DNA from 3 places in the Halomonas caseinilytica genome. Region 2 is predicted to be linked to each of the others. Evidence: riboswitches for the same ligand, from Rfam matches in the RefSeq annotation. Region 2 holds a riboswitch; each other region holds the start of a gene.

Region 1 (3,269 bases), on a different contig from region 2:
GGCAGGCGGGCGCCGAAGCTTTCGCCAGCGTGCTGATGGCCGAGGATGCGCTCGACCTCTTCGGTACCCAGCGCTTGCCGGCGCTGGTTCTCGCGGATGGCGATGAACTCCATCTCGGGCGTGATGATGCCCTGGCGCGCATAGTGAAGCTGGGTGACGTTGCGACCGGGCTTGGCGCGGCGGGGTGTACGGGTCAGATCGAAGCGCAGCGGAGCGAGCATCGGGTCATTGGCGCGGCGCTGGCCGTACTCGGAGGTTGGGCCGTCGAGGCGTTCGGTGTCGCCGCGCTCCTCGATCCAGGCGCGGCGCAGTTCGGGCAGGCCACGACGCAGGTCGATGCTGGCCTCGGGGTCGGTATAGGGGCCAGAGGTGTCGTAGACCAGCAGTGGAGGATTGTCCTCGTCGGGACCGGAAGTCTGGGTCGGGGACAGGGAAATTTCACGGAAGGGCACTCGGATGTCCGGACGCGAGCCTTCCACGAAGATCTTGCGCGAGCCGGGCAGGGCCTGAATGGCGGCGTCGTCGACGCGCGCGCTTTCGGCGAGAAAATGGTCGGTCTTTGCCATCGGTCGGTCTCCCTTTGCTTGGATGATGTTGTTCAGGGAGGACAGCTGGGAAGGACATTGGCAGCCGGGCGGGAAGGCCCGACGGCGTGTCGCTTGATCCCTACGCTGGTCCTAGCCAGTTCAGGTTCAACGGGATCCATGCTGTCTCCGCATGATCTCAGCCGTCGTCAACGGCACCCCGTCAAGCGTGGTGTTGCCCGCCGTTGCTGGCGGACGGGTTCAGTGCCGGGAAGTCTCTGCCTGGAGCCCGGGGCTGATCCGGTGACAGGTCTACGAGGAGGCGCTATGAACCCATCCCTGGGCGCTACCTACGCCATTCATGGCGTAGGACCTCCTCTACGACCTGTCTCCGATGCCCCTTGCGTCCGCGCAGCCGGCAATGGATATCAAGGCAGTGGGCTAGTTTGCGCCATCCAGCCCCATTTGCCAGAAGTCGATCTCCAGTCGGGTGGCGTCGCGGAAGATGGTGGCCAGACGTGCGAAACGCTCGGGCGTGACCTCTGCCAGGCGGGCATCGAGCCAGGCGACTTCGTCGCGCATGGCGCCTTGGAAGTCGTCGCTTTCGTACATGGCGATCCAGGCATCGAAGGGGTTGTCGCCGCCGCGTATGGTGTCCTGGCGTGCATTCAGCCAGTTGGCGATTTCGCCGTAACCCACCAGGCAGGGGGCGAGCGCCACGTGCAGGTCGAGCAGGTCGCCGCGATTGCCGGTGTCCAGTACGTAGCGGGTGTAGGCCAGGGTGGCGCGGGCTTCGGGTAGCCTGGCCAGGTCATCCTTGGAAATGCCCCATTCGCGGCAGAATCCCACGTGCAGGTCGAGTTCCACGTCGAGGATGGTCTTGAGCCCCTCGAAGGCATGGCGCAGCTCGTTCAGGTCGTGGCTCTTGTAGGCGGCCAGGGCATAGGCCCGAGAGAAATGGATCAGGAACAGGTAATCCTGCTGCAGGTAGTGGCGAAAGGCTGCCGGCTCGAGGCTGCCGTTGCCGAGGGAGCGGACGAAATCGTGCTCGATATAGGCGCGCCAGTCCTGCTGGCAGGCGTCGGTCAGGTCGCTGAAACGATAACCCATCATGTCTCCGGTGTCGGGATCCGGAAGGTGGGCGAAGCGAAACAAGGAGGGAGGACTGACAAGCGGAGAGGTCGAGTCCACCGCCTGATTCCCTACGCCGGTTCACGTGCGCACGAGGTCGCACCTACCCGGATCAGGTTCCACGGGATCAACGCTGTGTTCGTCGCGAACGCGCGTCATCTCAGCCGGCCCAACCGGCACCCCGTCAAGCGAGTAGCCTCAGTCTAGCAGTTTGCTCGGCAATGAAAAGTCCTCGTCGTCACTTGCCGATGCCCTGTCCCTGAGCGGGCAGGCGGCGTGCCCAATCCCGCGAAAACGACTGGAGCGGCATGTCGCGGGGATGTTCCACCGGCGGGGGCGCCGGTTCGGCGTCGCCCTCGACGGGTGTCGGCAGCGTCAGTTCTTGAAGCACGGTGGGCGGTGTCGTCTCACTGGGAACCAGTAACAGGCCGCGTTGCCGTAGACGCCGGCCGATGGTGAGACTGCTGCTCAGGCGAACCAGGGGGGCTGCCAGCATCAGACCCAGCCATACCGGTGTCAGCCACCAGAAGAAGGTCGGCGTGTACCACCAGGTGGCCCAGGCCCAGCAGACGCCGGCCAGGGTGCCAGGCCAGGTGTGGCGTAGCGCCTCGCGCCAGGGAAGAGCTCGCCCCTCGCGGGATTGGGGGTTCCAGGCGACGGTGCGCCCGATGAGTACTTCGATCACGAAGCGACTGTGGAAGACCATCATCAAGGGAGCGATCAGCATGGCGAACAGGGCTTCCAGCAGGGCGCTGTTCACCAGCCGGGTTCGGCCGCCGTAGTGGTCCGGGTGCTTGCGCAGGGCCAGGCAGACGCCCAGGACCTTGGGCATCAGCAGCATCGCCAGGGTGCCACCCAGCAATGGCATGATCAGGTTGGGTGGGGCGATCGGCCAGTCGGGAAAGAGCTGGGCATTGGACGTGAAGAAGTTGGGCTCGATCAGGGCGCGCATCAGGGCATCAATGGTGCTGACCACCAGGATTGCCAGCCAGATCAGCGATGACAGATAGGCCAGGGCACCGCACAGGAAGTGCACACGGCTGACCATGTGCAGGCCGCTGCCTCCCAGCAGTCGAAGGTGTTGCAGGTTGCCCTGGACCCAGCGGCGATCACGCTTGGCGTAATCGAGGATATGGCTCGGCATTTCCTCGAAGCTGCCGCCCAGGTCGGTGCGCATGCGCACTTCCCAGCCGGCACGCCGGAGCAAGGCGGCCTCGACGAAGTCGTGGCTCAGGATGTCGCCGCCGAGCGGCGGACGGCCGGGCAGTTCCGGGAGTCCGCAATGCCGGGTGAAGGCCTCGACGCGCATGATGGCATTGTGCCCGAAGTAGTTGGCGGCGTCGGACTGCCAGAAGCTCAACCCGGTGGCGAGCATGGGCGCATAGACCGCGGCGGCGAATTGGTTGGCGCGGCCGAACAGGCTGTCCTGGCGAACCGGGATCGGTACCGTCTGCAGCAGGCCAAGGCGTGGGTTGGCTTCCATCTCCGCGATCAGCTCGTGCACCGTGTCGCCGCTCATCACGCTGTCGGCGTCGAGCACCAGCATGAAATCGTAGTGTCGTCCCCAGCGCTGGCAGAAGTCACCGAGATTGCCGGCCTTGCGACCGGCATTGC
Region 2 (3,269 bases):
GTGGCCAATGGCCTCGAGAGTGGCTGTGGTTGTCTGTCGAATACGTTATGGTATTTTCTAACAACAAATCAATATCTGTGAAAGTTTTTATCAGGCCGGCCGTCGGACAGGCATTTCGCAAGGCCGAGGCCCGCAAACGAGGAGTGACGAGATGCACGAGACGGCGCCGAAGATGGGCAACAAGGGAACCCCGGAATCCGGGGCTTCACTGCTGGAGGGCGTGAGCCTGCCGGCAGCCGCGATACAGGCGGCGCCGTTGGCGCACAACCTGGCGTGGATGCAGCGTTTCGCCGAGGCGCATGGCGCCCAGTTGGCGCCGCACGGCAAGACCACCATGACGCCCGAGCTGTTTCGCCGTCAGCTCGAGGCCGGCGCCTGGGGAATCACCCTGGCCACCGCGCCACAGTGCCGCGCGGCCTTCGTCAGCGGGGTCGAACGGTTACTGATGGCCAACCAGCTGGTGGGATGTGCCAACATGGCGATCATCGCCGATCTGCTCGAAGCCGGCGCCGATTTTTACTGCGTGGTCGACGGCGAGGACAATGCTCGGGCCCTGGGGCGCTTCTTCGACGAGCGCGGCCTGACCCTCAAGGTATTGATCGAGCTGGGCGTCGAAGGCGGGCGCACTGGCTGTCGTTCCGTCGAGGCGGTGAGCGAGCTGGCTCGAGTCGTCGACGCTGAACCGGGCCTGGCGCTGGCCGGCATGGAGGGCTACGAGGGAGTGGTGCATGCCGAAGACCCGGTGCCGGCGATTCGCGATTACGCCGCCCGGCTGATCGAGGCCGCTCGTCGCTTGGATGGCGAGGGTCGGTTTACCGTGGATGCCCCGATCATCACCGCCTCGGGGTCGGCCTGGTATGACCTGATCGCCGAGGCTTTCGATGCCGCCGAACTGCGTTCACGCTTCACGCCGGTGATCCGTCCTGGCTGCTATGTAGTGCACGATCACGGCATCTACCGCCAGGCTCAGCGTGGTGTGCTGTCGCGTCGGCCCGATCTGCACGAAGGGTTGCGACCGGCGCTCGAGGTCTTCGCCCAGATACAGTCGTTGCCCGAGCCGGGGCTGGCGATCATCGCGCTCGGCAAGCGGGACATCGGCTTCGATCACCTGCCCGAGCCGCTGCGCCGCTATCGTGAGGGCGGCTCGGCGGACGAGGCCCTGAGCGTCGAAGGCTGGGAGCTCACCAAGCTGATGGACCAGCACGCCTTCATCCGCCTGCCCGAGGGCGCCGACGATGTCCGGGTCGGCGATGTGGTGGCCTTCGGGGCTTCCCACCCTTGCCTGACCTTCGACAAGTGGCGGCGGATCTGCCTGGTCGATGAGCGGCTGAGGGTGACCGAGATGCTCGAGACGGCGTTCTGAGCGACTGCCCGGAACTATCGAGGATCAAGAACGATATCCGCCAGGGGCAAAATCAATCCGTCGACAAGCCTGCGAGGAGGCGCTGTGAATACCTCCCTGTACGCTACCGACGCCATTCCTTGGCGTCGGACCTCCTCTTCGGCTTGTCCCCGGTGCCTCTTTGTCATGCCCAGCCGAGCCACTGTTCGTCTTCCACTGCTGAGTGTGGCATGCTGTCGGGCGGTCCTTTCGGGCCGTCATGCGCACGGGGATTTCTGCACCCTGTGCCCCACAATTCATTCACTGTCGCCAGGGGAGTCTCGTACCGACGGGGCTGAGAGAGCGCGTGGCGCTGACCCTGGAACCTGATCCGGTTCACACCGGCGGAGGAAGTGCGACATGCCTTACCTGACGTCAGCCGTGCTTGGCGCGGCGCTGCTGTGTTTTGCCTATCTGGGCCTGCGGGCTCGCCGGGCCGATGGCCCCCTCGACGACTATGTGACGGCGCGGAACTCCCAGAGTGCCCGCTCGCTGGGCGTGTCATTCCTGGCTTCGGGCATGGGCGCCTGGATTCTCTTCGCGCCACCGGAAATCGGTGCCATGGTGGGGCCGTTGGCGCTGGCCGGCTATGCGATCGGCTCCTCCTTACCCTTTATCGTGCTGAGTCTGTATGGCCCGGTGATCCGTCGTTATCTGCCCGAGGGGCGCAGCATCGGCGAGTTCGCCGAGGCGTGCTACGGGCAGGGCGTGCGCCGCTGGGTCACGCTTGTCTCGATTCTTTACATGGCCTGTTTCCTGGCCGCCGAGTTGACGGCCATCGGCGCGATCGCCTCCTTGCTGTCCGAGGTGCCGTCGTGGCTGGTGGTGATGGGGGTAGCGGTGGCCACCCTGGTGTACACGGCCGTGGGCGGGCTGCGCGCCAGCCTGGCCACGGATCGCTGGCAGGGCTGGCTGTTGCTGGCGCTCCTGGTGCTGGTGGTTGGCGTGGTGATCTGGGTGCTGCCGCCCTTGCCGGAGAACGCTGAAATGCCGACCGCGCCTTCGGTGAATGCGCTCTCGGTGGCCCTGACCCTGATCATCGCGGTCACGGCGGCAGAGCTGTTCCACCAGGGCTATTGGCAGCGCGTCTGGGCCGCCGAGACGAATCGTGCACTGGGACGCGGCGCTCTGCTGGGTGGGGCCGGTGTGCTGCTGGTGATCATGGCCATCGGGGGGCTCGGCATGCTGGCCGTCATGCATGGGTTGCCGCTGGGCGAGCCGCCGATTCCCTTCTTCGCCCTGCTGGCCGAGGCGCCGAGCTGGCTGGGCGTGCCGGCACTGGTACTGGCCGTCACCTTGGTGGCCTCGAGCGTGGATACCCTGCAGAACGCCATTGCCTCGCTGGTGGTGGCTGGCTCCGGGCGCCGCGGCCTGTCCATCGGCACCGCCCGGTTGGTGACCGTGCTGCTGATGCTCCCGGTGGTGGTGGTCGCCTTGCAGGAGCTCTCCGTGCTGCGGCTGTTTTTGATCGCCGACCTGCTGTGTGCCGCCACTGTGGTGCCGGTATTGCTGGGTGTCTGGCATCGGATGAGCTCGGTGGCGGCGATGGCCGGCGGCGTGGCTGGCCTGGTCGGTGCGATCGTGCCTGGCTGGGTAACCCAGGGGAGCCTGATGGCAGGCGTACAGGCGGCCAGCTTCCCGGGCGGCATTCCCACGCTCTCGCCGTTTCTCTGCGCTCTGGTGGCGTCCACCCTGGTCAGTCTGTTGATTGCCTGGTGTTGGCCAGCCACACGCGCCCCTCTGTCGGCGAAGGAGGCACGTCATGACCACGCGTGACAGCTGGCGAGCCTGGGCCTCGGGCCGGAAAGCCCCTCGCATCACCGACTGGCTGCGCGAGATCAGCGAGCCCGACTGGTCCGCCACGGTGCACCACCCGCTGTTCGACGAT
Region 3 (3,269 bases), on a different contig from region 2:
CCTTCCGCTAATACTCGCCAGCGCCGACATCACGGGCTAATCTGTTTCGGGACGACCGGCCGAAACATCTGGATAGCCCTGCTCGGAGCACACATGCCGCGACGATCCACCTACCTGCACCGTTCCGCGCCACACCTGCCGAGATGGCCCCTGGCGCTGTTGCTCCTCCTGTGGCTGGCCGGTTGCGCCGGCCCCGACCTGGCCACCCGCGATGACGGCAACCTCTCCATGGAGCGCGCCATGATCCTCTCCGAAGCGCGCCAGGCACTCGGAACGCCCTATCGTTTCGGCGGCGACACACCGAGAGGCCTGGACTGCTCGGGACTGGTGCAACTCGCCTACGCCCGAGCGGGCATCAGTGTCCCGCGCACCTCCCGTCGGCAATTCGAGACCCTGCCGCCGATCGATGAGGCGCGCCCGGGCGACCTGCTGTTCTTCGACACCGCCGGAGACGGCAATGCCAGTCACGTGGGCATCTACCTGGGCCATGACCAGATGATCCACGCCCCCGGCCGCGGGCGACGCGTCACGACCACACCAGTGGGGCTGGAATACTGGCAGAAGCGATATCTCGGCGCCGCCGCCCCAGCGCCCTAGCGAGCGTCATGAACGACTTCGCTCGGCCATATCGGCGCTGGATTGCAGCTCGAGGGGCTCATTTGGCGCACGTAAACGACCTCTTTGCGCTTACATCTTGCGCTCTGCCGTCTCGAAGCTAAGCGTGAATTCGACTGAGCATATGGCCAGCGGTTGTTTCCACCGGCGCCTTCATCGTGCAATGCTTGAAGCCGTCGAACCGGCACCGTCTCTCGATGCCATCAACTCAACTGATAGGAGCCTGATATGTCACTGCAACTCGGCGACATCGCGCCAGATTTCACCCAGGAAAGCACCGCTGGCACCATCAATTTCCACGAGTGGGCCGGAGACAACTGGGTCATCCTGTTCTCGCACCCCAAGGACTTCACCCCGGTGTGCACCACCGAGCTCGGCGAAGTCTCGCGGCTCAAGCCGGAGTTCGACAAGCGCAACACCAAGGCGATCGGCCTGTCCGTGGACCCGCTCGAGGATCATGAAGCCTGGGCCGGCGACATTCAGGAAACCCAGGGCCAAGGGTTGAACTTCCCGCTGCTGGCAGACAGCGACCGCAAGGTCAGCAACCTCTACGGCATGATTCACCCCAATGCCAACGACACCCTGACGGTGCGTAGCGTCTTCATCATCGACCCGAACAAGAAGATCCGCCTGACCATCACCTACCCGGCCAGCACCGGCCGCAACTTCGCCGAGGTGCTGCGCGTGCTCGACAGCCTGCAGCTCACCGACGAGCACAAGCTGGCCACCCCGGTGAACTGGCAGGACGGCGACGACTGCATCATCGTTCCCGCCGTGAGCAACGAGGAAGCCAAGACGCTCTTCCCGGAAGGCTGGGACGAGCAGAAGCCTTATCTGCGCCTGGTCAAGCAGCCCAAGCGCTCTTGATCGACACGGTGGCGGCCGAGGTCGCCACCGCTTCATGACGCTGTCATTGAACATTCAAGCCCCGTTAAAACAATGGGGGCTATGCTTGCGCTCCCTTGCTGCAACGCGTGAGGAACGCACGATGATGACGCATCATGCTTTACCCGCCTCCGAGGCAACTCGCTATCGCGCCGGAGGCCTCATCCTGGCCGGCGTCCTGACGCTGGCCCTGGGTTGGGTGATCGCCTGCTGGGAAGTCGGTGGTCTGCCGCTAGGGCTGTTGGGCCTCGCCTCGGCCGTTGCCATCCTGCTTTTCACCGATGAAGACGGCGATACCGATACCCCGAGACCAACCCCGCCTCCCTGCTGCACAGCCTCACGCATGCCTGCCTGCTCACCCTGGCCGTCCTGCAACTCGCCTGACCCCTCTTTACAGGCCCCGACCGGGCACGGATAGTAGAAGGTCGACGACAGGGGCGCCGGACGCCATGCCGCCCGGCTGAGACGCACCCTCATCACCTGACCCGGATAATGCCGGCGGAGGGAGTCGTGCCGGCCCTTCCGGGGCCAGCACCTCCCGCCGCCCGGGAGGCGCCATGCATACCATCGATCTCGCTCACCACCTGGGCCGCGTGCGCGAGACCCGCCCACTGGTTCACAACATCACCAATCATGTCGCCATGAACACCATGGCCAATGTGCTGCTGGCGCATGGGGCCTCGCCGGCCATGGCTCATGCGCGCGAGGAAGTCGGGGAGTTTGCCGCCCTGGCCGGCGCCGTGACGCTCAACATCGGCACGCTGTCGCCCGACTGGGTGAATGCCATGGAAGATGCCGCCCGCGCCGCCACTGACGCCGGAACGCCCTGGGTGCTCGATCCAGTGGCGGTGGGAGCCACGGCCCTGCGCCGCGAGGCCGGCGCCCGGCTGCTGGCACTGTCACCGACTGCGGTGCGTGGCAATGCCTCGGAAATCATGGCCCTGGCCGAACAAGGCCGTGGTGGCCAGGGCGTGGACAGCACCGACACCACCGAGGCGGCGGAGCGTGCCGCCGTGGTGCTGGCCCGACGTACCGGCGCGGTCGTCGCGGTCACCGGCGAGACCGACCTCGTCACCGACGGCAAGCGCCTGGCCCGTGTGGCCGGCGGGCATGCCCTCATGCCACTCGTCACCACACTGGGCTGTGCCCTGACCGGCGTGGTGGGCGCCCACCTGGCCATCGGCGAGGAGCCGTTCGACGCCTGTGTGGCGGCACTGGCCAGCTACGCCGTGGCCGGCAGCATCGCCGGAGAGCATGCCTCGGGTCCCGGCAGTTTCGCCGTGGCCTTCCTCGATGCCCTGCATGCCCTCGACGCCAACACCCTGACGGCCCGTGCCCAACTGGAGATCACCCATGCGACTTGACCTTTCTCTCTACCTGGTCACCGACCCCGAAATGTGCGCCGAACGGGGGCTGGAAGACACCGTTGCTGCCGCCGTGCGCGGAGGCGTGACCCTGGTGCAACTGCGCGACAAGCACGCCAGCGATGCCGAGCTGGTGCCGGTGGCACGACGCTTGAAGACTGTCCTGGCGGGCAGCGGTGTTCCCCTGCTGATCAATGATCGGCTGGAAGTGGCCCTGGCAAGTGGCGCGGATGGCCTGCACATCGGCCAGGACGACGGCGACGTCGACGACGCCCGGGCCGCCCTTGGTCCGGACGCCACCCTCGGCCTCTCGGTACAGACTCACGAACAGCTTGCCAGGATCGAAGCGGGCAAACTCGACTATCTGGGCCTGGGGCCAGTCTTCGCCACACCCAGCAAGCACGA

Evidence for each region. Region 2 has a riboswitch for thiamine pyrophosphate ahead of HSDC_RS11400 (SLC5/6 family protein). Riboswitches for the same ligand answer to the same signal wherever they lie in the genome.
Region 1: another riboswitch for thiamine pyrophosphate. It lies ahead of tenA (thiaminase II); the one in region 2 lies ahead of HSDC_RS11400 (SLC5/6 family protein).
Region 3: another riboswitch for thiamine pyrophosphate. It lies ahead of thiM (hydroxyethylthiazole kinase); the one in region 2 lies ahead of HSDC_RS11400 (SLC5/6 family protein).

The regions. Positions count from the first base shown of each region.
Region 1 covers NZ_BDEO01000001.1:227,061-230,329, forward strand. The annotation lists gene thiC (phosphomethylpyrimidine synthase ThiC) at 1-566, opposite strand, end outside; TPP riboswitch at 647-757, opposite strand; gene tenA (thiaminase II) at 966-1,634, opposite strand; TPP riboswitch at 1,706-1,849, opposite strand; gene mdoH (glucans biosynthesis glucosyltransferase MdoH) at 1,894-3,269, opposite strand, start outside.
Region 2 covers NZ_BDEO01000009.1:77,873-81,141, reverse strand. The annotation lists gene HSDC_RS11405 (amino acid deaminase) at 152-1,363, shown strand; TPP riboswitch at 1,644-1,752, shown strand; gene HSDC_RS11400 (SLC5/6 family protein) at 1,742-3,157, shown strand; gene HSDC_RS11395 (TenA family protein) at 3,144-3,269, shown strand, end outside.
Region 3 covers NZ_BDEO01000018.1:76,842-80,110, forward strand. The annotation lists gene HSDC_RS16025 (DUF6482 family protein) at 1-11, shown strand, start outside; gene HSDC_RS16030 (C40 family peptidase) at 94-597, shown strand; gene HSDC_RS16035 (peroxiredoxin) at 844-1,482, shown strand; TPP riboswitch at 1,924-2,024, shown strand; gene thiM (hydroxyethylthiazole kinase) at 2,058-2,864, shown strand; gene thiE (thiamine phosphate synthase) at 2,854-3,269, shown strand, end outside.